Regions from separate parts of the Streptomyces sp. NPDC056738 genome, predicted to be linked through region 3. Evidence: riboswitches for the same ligand, from Rfam matches in the RefSeq annotation. Region 3 holds a riboswitch; each other region holds the start of a gene.

Region 1 (3,998 bases), on a different contig from region 3:
GGCACCGCGACCTCGGTCTACGTCCGCGACCCGGACGGCAACACCGTCGAACTGCGCTGGTACCCGCAGGACGTCACGCCGTGACCGGGCCGGGGACCGCGGTCCGGGTGTGCTCCCCGGACCGCGCCCCCGTGGGGTGACTCAGTCGGCCAGCGGCAGGTACACGCGGTTGCCGGCCTCCGCGAACTCCCGGGACTTCTGGAGCATGCCCTCGGAGATCTCCGCGGCGGAGGCACCGCCGGCCGCGTCGGCGCCGAACCGCTCGTTGATGTCCTGGCTGATCTTCATCGAGCAGAACTTCGGCCCGCACATGGAGCAGAAGTGGGCCGTCTTGGCGGGCTCGGCCGGCAGGGTCTGGTCGTGGAACTCCCGCGCCGTGTCCGGGTCGAGAGCCAGGTTGAACTGGTCCTCCCACCGGAACTCGAAGCGGGCGTCGGAGAGCGCGTCATCCCATTCCTGCGCACCTGGGTGCCCCTTGGCGAGGTCGGCTGCGTGGGCGGCGATCTTGTAGGTGATGACGCCGGTCTTGACGTCGTCACGATCGGGCAGGCCCAAGTGCTCCTTGGGCGTGACATAGCAGAGCATGGCCGTGCCCCACCAGGCGATCATCGCGGCACCGATGCCGGAAGTGATGTGGTCGTACGCCGGCGCGACGTCCGTCGTCAGCGGGCCGAGGGTATAGAACGGAGCTTCATCACAGATCTCCTGCTGAAGGTCGATGTTCTCCTTGATCTTGTGCATCGGGACATGTCCCGGGCCTTCGATCATCGTCTGAACCTGAAAACGCTTCGCGACCGCGTTGAGTTCCCCGAGCGTCCTCAACTCGGCGAACTGCGCCGCGTCGTTGGCGTCCGCGATGGAACCCGGCCGCAGCCCGTCGCCGAGCGAGTAGGTGACGTCGTACGCGGCGAGGATCCCGCAGAGCTCCTCGAAGTTCTCGTACAGGAACGACTCCTTGTGGTGCGCGAGGCACCAGGCGGCCATGATCGAGCCGCCGCGCGAGACGATGCCGGTCTTGCGGTTCGCGGTGAGCGGTACGTACGCCAGGCGCACGCCCGCGTGGACCGTCATGTAGTCCACGCCCTGCTCGGCCTGTTCGACGACGGTGTCCTTGTAGATCTCCCAGGTCAGCTCCTCGGCCCGGCCGTCGACCTTCTCCAGCGCCTGATAGAGCGGCACGGTGCCGATGGGGACGGGGGAGTTGCGCAGCACCCATTCACGGGTGGTGTGGATGTTGCGGCCGGTGGACAGGTCCATGACCGTGTCGGCGCCCCAGCGGGTCGCCCAGGTCATCTTCTCCACCTCCTCCTCGATGGAGGACGTCACCGCGGAGTTGCCGATGTTGGCGTTGACCTTCACCAGGAACCGCTTGCCGATGATCATCGGCTCGATCTCCGGATGGTTCACGTTCACGGGCAGCACCGCGCGGCCCGCGGCGATCTCCTCCCGTACGACCTCGGGGTCGACGTTCTCGCGAAGCGCCACGAACTCCATCTCGGGCGTGATCTCCCCACGTCGCGCGTAGGCGAGCTGGGTGACCGGCCGGCCAGGGCGCCCCCGGCGTGGCTGACGCGGCCGGCCGGGGAAGACCGCGTCGAGGTTGCGCAGCCCTCCGCGCGGGGACGTGTGCTTGATCCCGTCGTCCTCGGGACGGACGGGACGGCCCGCGTACTCCTCGGTGTCTCCGCGGGCGATGATCCAGCTCTCACGCAGCGGCGCCAGTCCCCTGCGCACATCGGTGTCGACGGTCGGATCGGTGTACGGGCCGGACGTGTCGTACAGCGTCACGGACTGCCCGTTGGTGAGGTGCACTTGGCGGACCGGCACCCGCAGATCGGGGCGCGTGCCCCCGACGTACGCCTTGTGCCAGCCGATGGACTGCCTGTCCTGGCCGTCCGGAGACGACGGGGAAACCCCGTCCGTCCGTCCGGAGGCAGGCGTGCGTACATCCTTGTCGGTCATCTGACCTACTCCCTACGCCGGCATTACCCGGTAACAGGTTCAGCGGTCGACGCAGCGGCTTCCGATCGCCGATGTTTCATGTGAAACATCGCGAAGACGGAGGTCAGCGTCCTCTCAGCCCGGTGCTCCGAGCTCCCGCGTGTGCAAAGGTGCCTCCACGCTAGCGTCATATTTGGCGCGGTGAACAGAGGGCCCTTGACGTTCTTGCGATGATCGGGCGGTGACGACGACCCGCCAGCACCCGTTCTCCCCGTCCGAGCCACCGCGCCGTCCCGGCTCCGACGGCGGCCACGGACATGGCTCCGGCACCGGCCCCGAGCACCAGCACGAGCAGGGGCACGGGCATGGGCCGGACGGCGATCATCACGGTTCGGGCGACGGCCACGAGCCGGGTTCCCGCGCCGGGCACGGCCGGCCGGTGGGCGCCGGGCACGGGCATTCCCACAGCCACGGTCCCGCAGCCCCGGTCTCCAAGCATCTGCGCAAGGTCATCGCCGCGGTGCTGATCCCCTTCGCGGCGGCGGTCGTGGCGGGTCTCGTGCTCCTGTGGCCCGGCGGCGCCCCGGCCCACGAGCGCACCGGGGTCGGCTTCGACCGGCAGACCCAGCAGGCGACGGTCACGAAGATCGACCAGGTGGACTGCAAGTCCGTGAACGCCTCCTCGGGGGCCTCGACGGGCGACGCCTCCGCCACCGGGGGCTCCCCGGCTCAGGGCCGGGCCGCGGGGGAATGCAAGAAGGCGACCGTCCGGATCGACACCGGGAAGGACAAGGGCCGCACGTTCACCGAGATCGTCCAGCCGGACCAGTCACGGCAGTTGCACCAGGGCGAGAAGGTCGTCGTCGCGTACGAGCCGTCCGCGCCCAAGGACCTCCAGTACTCCGTCACGGACGCCAACCGGAAGCTGCCGCTGACGCTGCTCGCCATCATCTTCGCGGTGGTCGTCGTGGTGATCGGGAGGATGCGCGGCGTCATGGCGCTGGTCGCGCTGGCCATCAGCTTCGTGATCCTGAACTTCTTCATCCTGCCCGCGATCCTGCAGGGCTCGAACCCGCTGCTCGTGGCCGTCGTCGGATCCAGCGCGATCATGCTGATCGCGCTCTACATGTGCCACGGTCTGTCGGCCCGGACGTCCGTGGCGGTGGTCGGCACCCTGCTCTCCCTGGTGCTCATCGGTTTCCTCGGCTCGTTCTTCATCGACTGGGCCGTGCTGACGGGCAACACCGACGACAGCACCGGTCTGATCCACGGCCTGTACCCGTCCATCGACATGAGCGGCCTGCTGCTGGCCGGCGTCATCATCGGTTCGCTCGGCGTCCTGGACGACGTGACGGTGACGCAGACGTCCGCGGTCTGGGAACTGCACGAGGCGAACCCCACGATGGGCCGGCGCGCTCTGTACCGGGCGGGTATCCGTATCGGCCGCGACCACATCGCGTCGGTCGTCAACACGCTCGTCCTGGCCTACGCGGGCGCCGCGCTGCCGCTGCTGCTGCTCTTCTCGATCGCGCAGAGCAGCGTGGACACCGTCGCCAACAGCGAGCTGGTCGCCGAGGAGATCGTGCGGACGCTCGTCGGGTCGATCGGTCTGGTCGCCGCGGTGCCGGTGACGACCGCGCTGGCCGCCCTGGTGGTCGCCGCGGACCGCGAGGGCGGCGCGTCCGTCCCCGCGCAGCCCGCGGCCGACAGGACCCCGGCGCGGAGCGGCAAGGGGCGCCGCCGCAAGCACTGACCCGTCGCACGGAAGCGCTGAAACCATCCTGCACCGGCGGCCCTTGTGAGGAAGCGTTCCTCCGCTCCGGGCCGACGGGGGTCTCAGCCCGCGCTCTGCTCCTCCGTGAGGATGCGGTCGAGCACCGCGTCGAGGGAGGTGTCGAAACCCTCGAGAGAGCGTTCCTGCCCGAGCGGGACGAGGCGGTCCGTCCGGTCGAGGAACGCGACGAGCGGCGCCGTCCCGGACCGGAACAGCGCGTGATCACCGCCGACCTGAAGCCGGATCAGCACCTCTCCGAGGGCCTCCGGGTCGGCCGGAGCGA
Region 2 (3,998 bases), on a different contig from region 3:
GGGGATGCGCCCCGCCCGCCGCGCCAGCCGGCCCGCCTCCACCGCGTGCCGCATGGCCTCCGCCATCAGCACCGGCTCCTGCGCCCGCGTCACCGCCGAGGCCAGCATCACCCCCGCGCACCCCAGCTCCATCGCGAGCGCGGCGTCCGACGCCGTGCCCGCTCCCGCGTCCAGGATCACCGGCACGCCCGCGTGCTCGACGATCAGCTCGAAGTTGTGCGGGTTGCGGATCCCGAGCCCGGACCCGATCGGCGAGCCGAGCGGCATGATCGCCGCGCAGCCGACGTCCTCCAGCTTCCGCGCCAGCACCGGGTCGTCGTTCGTGTACGGCAGCACGGTGAAGCCGTCGTCGACCAGCGTCTCCGCCGCGTCGAGCAGCTCGATCGGATCGGGCAGCAGGGTGCGCTCGTCGGCGATGACCTCCAGCTTGACCAGATCGGTGCCCAGCGCCTCGCGCGCCAGACGGGCCGTCAGCACGGCCTCGCCCGCGGTGTAGCAGCCGGCCGTGTTCGGCAGGACGCGGATGTCCAGCCTGGCCAGCACCGACAGGACCGAGCCGTGCACGGACGCGTCCACGCGCCGCATCGCGACCGTCGTCAGCTCCGTGCCCGACGCCACCAGGGAGCGCTCCAGCACGTCGAGGCTGGGCGCGCCGCCCGTCCCCATGATCAGCCGGGAGCCGTAGACCGTACCGCCGAGGACGAAGGAGTCGTCTGCCATGGGTCAGCCTCCTTGGACGGCGGTGAGGACCTCGACGCGGTCGCCCTCGGCGAGCGCGGTGGACGGCCACTGCGCGCGCGGGACGACGGTCTCGTTCAGGGCGGCGGCCACCCCGGACGACGAGGCGGTGAGGGTCGCGACGAGCGCGTCGAGAGCGGTCCCGGCGTCGATCCGCCGCCGCTCCCCGTTGACGACGATGTTCATACGGGCAGCTCCGTGAGGGCGGTGGCGCCGAAGCGCAGGGGCGTGAAGGGGCGGGCTTCGGCGGGGAGTTCGCCGGTGGTCAGCACGTGGGCCATCACGTCACCGGTCACGGGCGTCAGGAGTACGCCGTTGCGGTGGTGCCCGGTGGCCAGCAGCAGCCCGTCCAGGGCGCTCGGGCCGAGCAGCGGCGCGTTGTCGGGCGAGCCGGGGCGCAGCCCCGCGCGGGTCTCGGTGAGCGGCAGCTCGGTGATCCCGGGGACCAGCTCGTGGGCGTCGCGCAGCAGCTCGTACACGCCGCCCGCCGTCACGGTGGTGTCCCAGCCCAGCTCCTCGCTGGTCGCGCCCACCACGAGCTCGCCGTTCTCGCGCGGCACCAGGTAGACGTGGCTGCCGCGCACCACGGCCCGCACGGTCCGGTTCAGGAAGGGCGCGTACCGCCGCGGCACGGTCAGCCGCAGCACCTGACCCTTGACCGGGCGCACCGGTGGCACGGCGTCCTCGGGGACGCCCGCGAGGCGTCCGCTGAGGCTGCCCCCGGCCAGCACCACCCGGTCCGCGGCGAGGGCGGTGCCGTCCGCGGTGACGACGCCGGCCGCCCGCTCCCGTACGACGCTCAGCCGCTCCGCCCAGGTCCGGTGCATGACCACCCCGGCCCGCTCACAGGCCGTGACGAGGGCCGCCGCGAGGCGCCGCGGGTCGATCTGGTGGTCGCCGTCCACCCGCAGGCCCCCGCGCACGCCGGGCGCGAGCATCGGCTCCAGACGGCGGCACTCACGGCCGCTGAGCCACTCCGACTCCAGCCCCGAGCGGACCTGGAGCGCGTGCAGTTCGCGCAGATGGGCCCGGTCGTCGGCGTCCAGCGCGACGGCCAGCGTGCCGCTCCGGCGGTAACCGAGGTCCTGTCCGGCCGCCTCGGTGAGCTCGGCGGCGAAGTCCGGATAGCGGCGCGCGGAGGCGAGGTTGAGGCCCAGCAGGGTCTCCTCGCCGAAGTGCAGCTCGGTGACGGCGGCCAGCATCCCGGCCGCGACCTGCGCGGCGCCGCCGCCCGGCTCGGGGTCCACGAGCGCGGTGGTGAACCCGCGCTGCGCGGCCCGCCAGGCCGTCACCAGACCGATGATTCCGCCCCCGACGACGAGGACGTCCGACGAACGTGCAGACGGCATGGGCGTCCAGCCCCTCCCTTCGCCGGCATGACCCGGATCAGGTTCGTACGGTCGGAGGCCGCCCAGCCTCCCTCTCAGCCCGGTGCGTCCGGGCTCCCGCGAGTGCTTTACGTTGGCCACCCTAGCCCGCCCCCGTCCGTCTCAGTAAGGGAGCCTCCGCCCATGGCGCGACCGCTCGACGGCCTCGTGCTCGCCCCCGTCGCCGACCAGGCGCCGGGCCAGGTGGGCACCCGCACCCGGTTCACCTACCACGAGGAGGACGGAGTGGTCTGGGCCGACTACGCCGGCGGCGACGTCGTCCGCGGACATCTCGTGGGCACCCGTGAGGGCGACCGCCTCGACTTCCGGTACGTGCAGCTCAAGCGGGACGGCACCACCGCGTCCGGCCACTGCGTGTCCCTGGTCGTCGAACTGCCCGACGGCCGGGTGCGGCTGGAGGAGACCTGGACGTGGGAGTCGCAGCCGGGCGCCGGGACGAGCGTGGTGGAGGAACCGGTCGGGACCGGCCGTGTGCAAGAGGTCACCGAGCACGTCCGCTGACTGACGGATCGTCACGTGTCTATGGTGATCAGGTGAGCGATCAGACGCAGGCACAGTCCCCGTCCCGGCCGCGGCGGCACACGGCACGACGGGTCGTCGTGGTGGGCGCCGGCATGGCCGGGGTGCAGACCGCGGTCGCCCTGCGCGAACAGGGCTTCACGGGCACCGTCACGCTGATCGGCGCGGAGCCGCATCAGCCCTACGACCGGCCGCCGCTGTCCAAGGCCGTCCTGCTCGGCAAGGCCGAGGGCTCCGCCTTCGACATCGACTTCGAGGCCCTGGACATCGACCTCCGGCTGGGCAGCGAGGCGCTCGGCGTGCGCCCCGGCGACCACGAACTCGACACGGACGCGGGGGCCGTCCCGTACGACGTCCTGGTCGTCGCCACCGGCGCCGAACCGATCCGGCTCCCCGGCGCCGAAGGGGTGCCCGGCGTGCATCTGCTGCGCACGCTCGACGACGCCGACCGGCTGCGTCCCGTACTCGCACGGCAGCACGACATCGTGGTGGTCGGAGCGGGCTGGATCGGCGCCGAGTTCGCCACGGCCGCGCGCGAGGCGGGCTGCGCGGTCACCGTCGTCGAGGCCGCCGACCGGCCGCTCGCCGGGGCGCTGCCGCCCGAGGTGGCCGCCCCGATGGCCGCCTGGTACGCGGACAGCGGGGCCTCGCTGCGCACCGGCGCGCGCGTGGAGCGCGTCGAACCCGGCGCGGTGATCCTGGACGACGGCTCCCGGGTGCCCGCGGGCGCCGTCGTGGTCGGGATCGGCGCGCGGCCCGCCACCGCCTGGATCGCCGGCTCCGGCATCGAACTCGGAGCCCACCGCGAGATCGTCGCCGACGACCATTTGCGCACCTCGCTGCCCGACGTCTACGCGGTCGGCGACTGCGCCTCCTTCCCGTCCGGCCGCTACGAGGAACGCCTTCTCGTCCACCACTGGGACAACGCCCTCCAGGGCCCGCGCACGGTCGCCCTGAACATCGTCGGCGAGACGCCCGCCGCCTACGACCCCGTGCCGTACTTCTGGTCCGAGCAGTTCGGCCGTTTCGTGCAGTACGTCGGCCACCACACGCCCGCCGACACCCTGGTGTGGCGCGGTGACCCCTCGGGCGCCTCCTGGTCGGTGTGCTGGCTCCGCGAGACACGGCTCGTCGCCCTGCTGGCGGTGGGCCGCCCGAGGGATCTCGCCCAGGGGCGCCGGCTCATCGAGGCGGGTGCCGCGATGGATCCGGTGCTGCTCGCGGACCCGTCGAGGCCGCTGAAGGGAGCCACCGCCTGATCACGTCCCGGTCCCGTCACCCCGGGTCGGACGCCCTCGGCTTTCCGGCTGTCGGTCCGGGATGGCAGGCTTGTCCCGTGACCGAGATTGACGC
Region 3 (3,998 bases):
CCGTCGTCGGTCCATCCCGCGAGCCCGTAACCGAACCACAGGCCGGTAATGACCACCAGGTCGCAGGCGAGCAGCAACACGCCGACCATCACCTGCGCGCCAACATACGGCGCACTCCCGCGTTCCACGCCCACCCCGATCTGTTCGCAGATGCCAGTCCGCCGATCGCGCGCACCCCAGCATGCTGACCCTGAGGGGCGCCGCGCATGAGTACGCGTACTCACGAAGCAAAGCGAGGGCGCTCGATGGTGACCAACGTCGACAGGCGTCGAGAGCTCGGCATCAGGTCAGAGCGATGCTCGGTCGCGGACTGGCCGGATCGCCCCCTTGTGGGTCCTTCGGGTGCGTGTCACACAGTTCAGAGGCGGGGACCTGGGGGAGGGGGCACTGCATGTCGGTGTTGGGTGGCTATCCGGTAGGGCCGTCGGCCTGGGCCGTCGAGCGGTTCGGGAGGCGTGCCGGCGCCCTGGCCGCCGCGATCCCGGTGCGGCTGGCAGAGGCACATGCGAAGGCCCATGCCGCGCACCTCGCCGCGGGACTGAAGAAGCGGAGTCCGTACGGTGTCGCCCTTGCGGGCCTGGTGCGCGAGAACCTGGCGGAGACGGCACGCGAGCTGGAGGAAGCCGTTCGCGATGTGCGCGGGTATGAGTATGCGGTGATCAACGATCACGCACTCTTCCCCTTCCGGTACGCGGACCGGCCGAGGCCCCTGGACCGAGCCCGGCTGCCTGCCAACGCGTCGCCGACTCGGCACCGGCTGTTACGGGCCCACGGGCCACAGCCTCCGGAAACGCTGTTCGATGTCGATGAGGACCTGGCGACCGAGGAGTACCTGGGGCTGCACGAGGCCTTCGAGGAGCTGGGAGCCTCCACCAGGTTGGTCTGCGTGTTCTTCACGGCCGACGCCGAAAACGGCATCCACGCCATCCACTGGGGAGACGCCCACCTCGAACCCGACCGCACCTTCACCTGGCCGTACAGGGAACAGCTCCCCGTCGCTCCCGTGCAACTGGAGTGATGGGTGGTGGTGCCGCTGCCGGGGGATGGCCGACCGGGGCCCGCCGAGTTTTGGGCCGTCTCCGGGCCGTCCCAGGTCGACCGACGCCGACGGACGGCGCCCGCAGGTGACCGCCCCCACCCCGCTCTGGCCCGGGCCGGTGGTATTGATCTGCGACACTGGAAGGGTTATGCCGAAGCCCGGAGAACTCACCTTTGTCGCGCCGCGCGGAGCCAAGAAGCCGCCGCGGCACCTTGCCGATCTCACGCCCGCCGAGCGCAAAGAGGCGGTTGCCGCGATCGGTGAGAAGCCGTTTCGTGCCAAGCAGCTCTCGCAGCACTACTTCGCCCGGTACGCGCACGACCCCGCCGAGTGGACGGACATCCCGGCCGCCTCGCGCGGCAAGCTCCAGGAGGCGCTGCTTCCCGAGCTGATGTCGGTCGTGCGGCACCTGTCGACCGACCAGGACACCACCCGCAAGACCCTGTGGCGCCTCTTCGACGGCACGCTCGTCGAGTCCGTGCTCATGCGCTACCCGGACCGGGTGACCATGTGCATCAGCTCGCAGGCCGGCTGCGGGATGAACTGCCCGTTCTGCGCCACCGGACAGGCCGGCCTCGACCGGAACCTGTCGACCGGCGAGATCGTGCACCAGATCGTCGACGGGATGCGGGCGCTGCGTGACGGCGAGATCCCCGGGGGTCCGGCGCGGCTGAGCAACATCGTCTTCATGGGGATGGGCGAGCCGCTCGCCAACTACAAGCGGGTGGTCGGCGCGATCCGTGCCCTCACCGACCCGGAGCCGGACGGGCTGGGGCTGTCGCAGCGCGGCATCACCGTCTCGACGGTCGGCCTGGTTCCCGCGATCAACCGGTTCTCGGACGAGGGCTTCAAGTGCCGGCTCGCGATCTCCCTGCACGCCCCGGACGACGAACTGCGCGACACCCTCGTCCCCGTGAACACACGGTGGAAGGTGCGCGAGGTCCTGGACGCCGGCTGGGGATACGCGGACCGGTCCGGGCGCCGTCTGTCCATCGAGTACGCGCTGATCCGCGACATCAACGACCAGGCCTGGCGGGGCGACCGGCTCGGCCGGATGCTCAAGGGCAAGCCCGTGCACGTCAACCTCATCCCGCTGAACCCGACCCCGGGCTCGAAGTGGACCGCGTCGCGGCCCGAGGACGAGAAGGCGTTCGTCGAGGCGATCGCCGCCCACGGCGTCACGGTCACCGTCCGGGACACCCGTGGCCAGGAGATCGACGGAGCGTGTGGTCAGCTCGCCGCGACCGAGCGGTAGTCTGAACCGAGTCGGTCCGTCTCGTCCGCTTCGCGAGCCGAAGGCTCCACGAGTCGACGAGTCCGGCCCGGCACATCACCGTCCGACATCTTCATATTCCGACAGGGGAGCGCCACAGCGCTGAGAGTGCGGGACAGACCGCAGACCCTCTGAACCTTGCCCAGGTCATTCTGGGTAGGAAGTTCGGTCACTTACTCAAGCTGTTGCGCCCTGCCCGGGAACCGTCAGAGGTCCCGGGCAGGGCCGCGTCTCTTCCTGGTCACCCAGGAGGAATCAGTGATCACCAACACCAGCGGCGGCAGGCGGCTCGCGGTCACGGCCGTCGGGCTCGGTCTCGTCGCGCTGCCCGTCCTGTCCGCGTGCGGCTCGTCCGACAGCGCCGGCTCGGGCGACTCGAAGACGATCACGCTCGTCAGCCACGACTCGTGGCTCGTGTCGAAGAACGTCCTGGCCGACTTCGAGAAGCGGTCCGGCTACAAGGTCCGCGTCCTCAAGGACGGCGACGCCGGACAGGCCGTGAACAAGGCCATCCTGACCAAGGACAACCCCCAGGGCGACGTCTTCTTCGGCGTCGACAACACCCTGCTCTCCCGCGCGCTCGACAACGGGCTCTTCCAGTCGTACGAGGCCAAGGGCGCGGACCAGGTCCTGCCGCAGTACCGGACCGACCAGGACAAGCACCGGGTCACGCCCATCGACACGGGCGACATCTGCGTCAACTACGACAAGGCCTGGTTCAGCAAGCACAAGCTGGCGCCGCCGCGGTCCTTCGACGACCTGGCCAAGCCCGCGTACAAGAACCTCCTGGTCACCGAGAACGCCGCCACCTCCTCGCCCGGCCTCGGCTTCCTGCTCGGGTCCGCCGCGCACTACGGCGACGAGAACTGGCAGGGCTACTGGAAGAAGCTCAAGGCCAACGGCGTGAAGGTCGTGGACGGCTGGGAGCAGGCGTACAACGAGGAGTTCTCGGGGTCCGCGGGCGGCAAGAAGGCCAAGGCCGACCGGCCCCTCGTCGTCTCGTACGCCTCCTCGCCGCCCGCCGAGGTCATCTACGGCGACCCGAAGCCCGCCACGGCCCCGACCGGCGTCGCGGACGGCACCTGCTTCCGGCAGGTCGAGTACGCGGGCCTGCTCAGCAACGCCAAGAACACCAAGGGCGGCAAGGCGCTCCTGGACTTCCTGCTCACCAAGGAGTTCCAGGAGGACATGCCGCTCAACATGTTCGTCTACCCGGTCCGTGAGGGCGCGCGGGTGCCGGCCGAGTTCACGCAGTACGGTCCGCAGGCCAAGGATCCCGAGATCCTGGCGCCCGCGAAGATCGCCGCCGACCGCGACCAGTGGGTCAAGTCGTGGACCTCGCTCGTACTGAAGTAGCCGCCGACGGGACGGTGAAGGCCGGCGGTCCCGAGAGGACCACCGGACCGGCCGGGCCCGGTGGGCGGGACCGTGCCGACCGGGCTCCGCGCCGGGCCCGCGGACAGAACGCGGTGCGGTTCGCCCTGATGGCGCTGCCCGTCGCGTTCTTCGCGGTCTTCTTCGCCTATCCCGTCGCCGCGATCGTCTCGCGCGGGCTCCACGGGGACGGCGGCTGGCAACTGGGCCGCGTCTGGGACGTCGCGACCCGCTCCGACATCCGGCACGTGCTGTGGTTCACCACCTGGCAGGCGCTCGCCTCGACGGCGCTCACGCTGCTGGTCGCGCTCC

The links. Region 3 has a riboswitch for thiamine pyrophosphate ahead of ACFRIC_RS27285 (thiamine ABC transporter substrate binding subunit). Riboswitches for the same ligand answer to the same signal wherever they lie in the genome.
Region 1: it holds a riboswitch for thiamine pyrophosphate, as region 3 does, so the genes downstream of both, thiC (phosphomethylpyrimidine synthase ThiC) here and ACFRIC_RS27285 (thiamine ABC transporter substrate binding subunit) in region 3, are expected to answer to the same signal.
Region 2: it holds a riboswitch for thiamine pyrophosphate, as region 3 does, so the genes downstream of both, thiO (glycine oxidase ThiO) here and ACFRIC_RS27285 (thiamine ABC transporter substrate binding subunit) in region 3, are expected to answer to the same signal.

What each region holds. Positions count from the first base shown of each region.
Region 1 is NZ_JBHTZF010000004.1:194,136-198,133, forward strand. It holds gene ACFRIC_RS11950 (VOC family protein) at 1-84, shown strand, start outside; gene thiC (phosphomethylpyrimidine synthase ThiC) at 142-1,962, opposite strand; TPP riboswitch at 1,955-2,111, opposite strand; gene ACFRIC_RS11960 (YibE/F family protein) at 2,183-3,694, shown strand; gene ACFRIC_RS11965 (SsgA family sporulation/cell division regulator) at 3,778-3,998, opposite strand, start outside.
Region 2 is NZ_JBHTZF010000003.1:36,713-40,710, reverse strand. It holds gene ACFRIC_RS07590 (thiazole synthase) at 1-720, opposite strand, end outside; gene thiS (sulfur carrier protein ThiS) at 724-924, opposite strand; gene thiO (glycine oxidase ThiO) at 921-2,087, opposite strand; TPP riboswitch at 2,085-2,197, opposite strand; gene ACFRIC_RS07575 (hypothetical protein) at 2,250-2,627, shown strand; gene ACFRIC_RS07570 (NAD(P)/FAD-dependent oxidoreductase) at 2,660-3,904, shown strand; gene ACFRIC_RS07565 (Rv2175c family DNA-binding protein) at 3,982-3,998, shown strand, end outside.
Region 3 is NZ_JBHTZF010000011.1:113,066-117,063, reverse strand. It holds gene ACFRIC_RS27300 (hypothetical protein) at 1-80, opposite strand, end outside; gene ACFRIC_RS27295 (hypothetical protein) at 392-1,018, shown strand; gene rlmN (23S rRNA (adenine(2503)-C(2))-methyltransferase RlmN) at 1,188-2,294, shown strand; TPP riboswitch at 2,388-2,493, shown strand; gene ACFRIC_RS27285 (thiamine ABC transporter substrate binding subunit) at 2,571-3,668, shown strand; gene ACFRIC_RS27280 (ABC transporter permease) at 3,644-3,998, shown strand, end outside.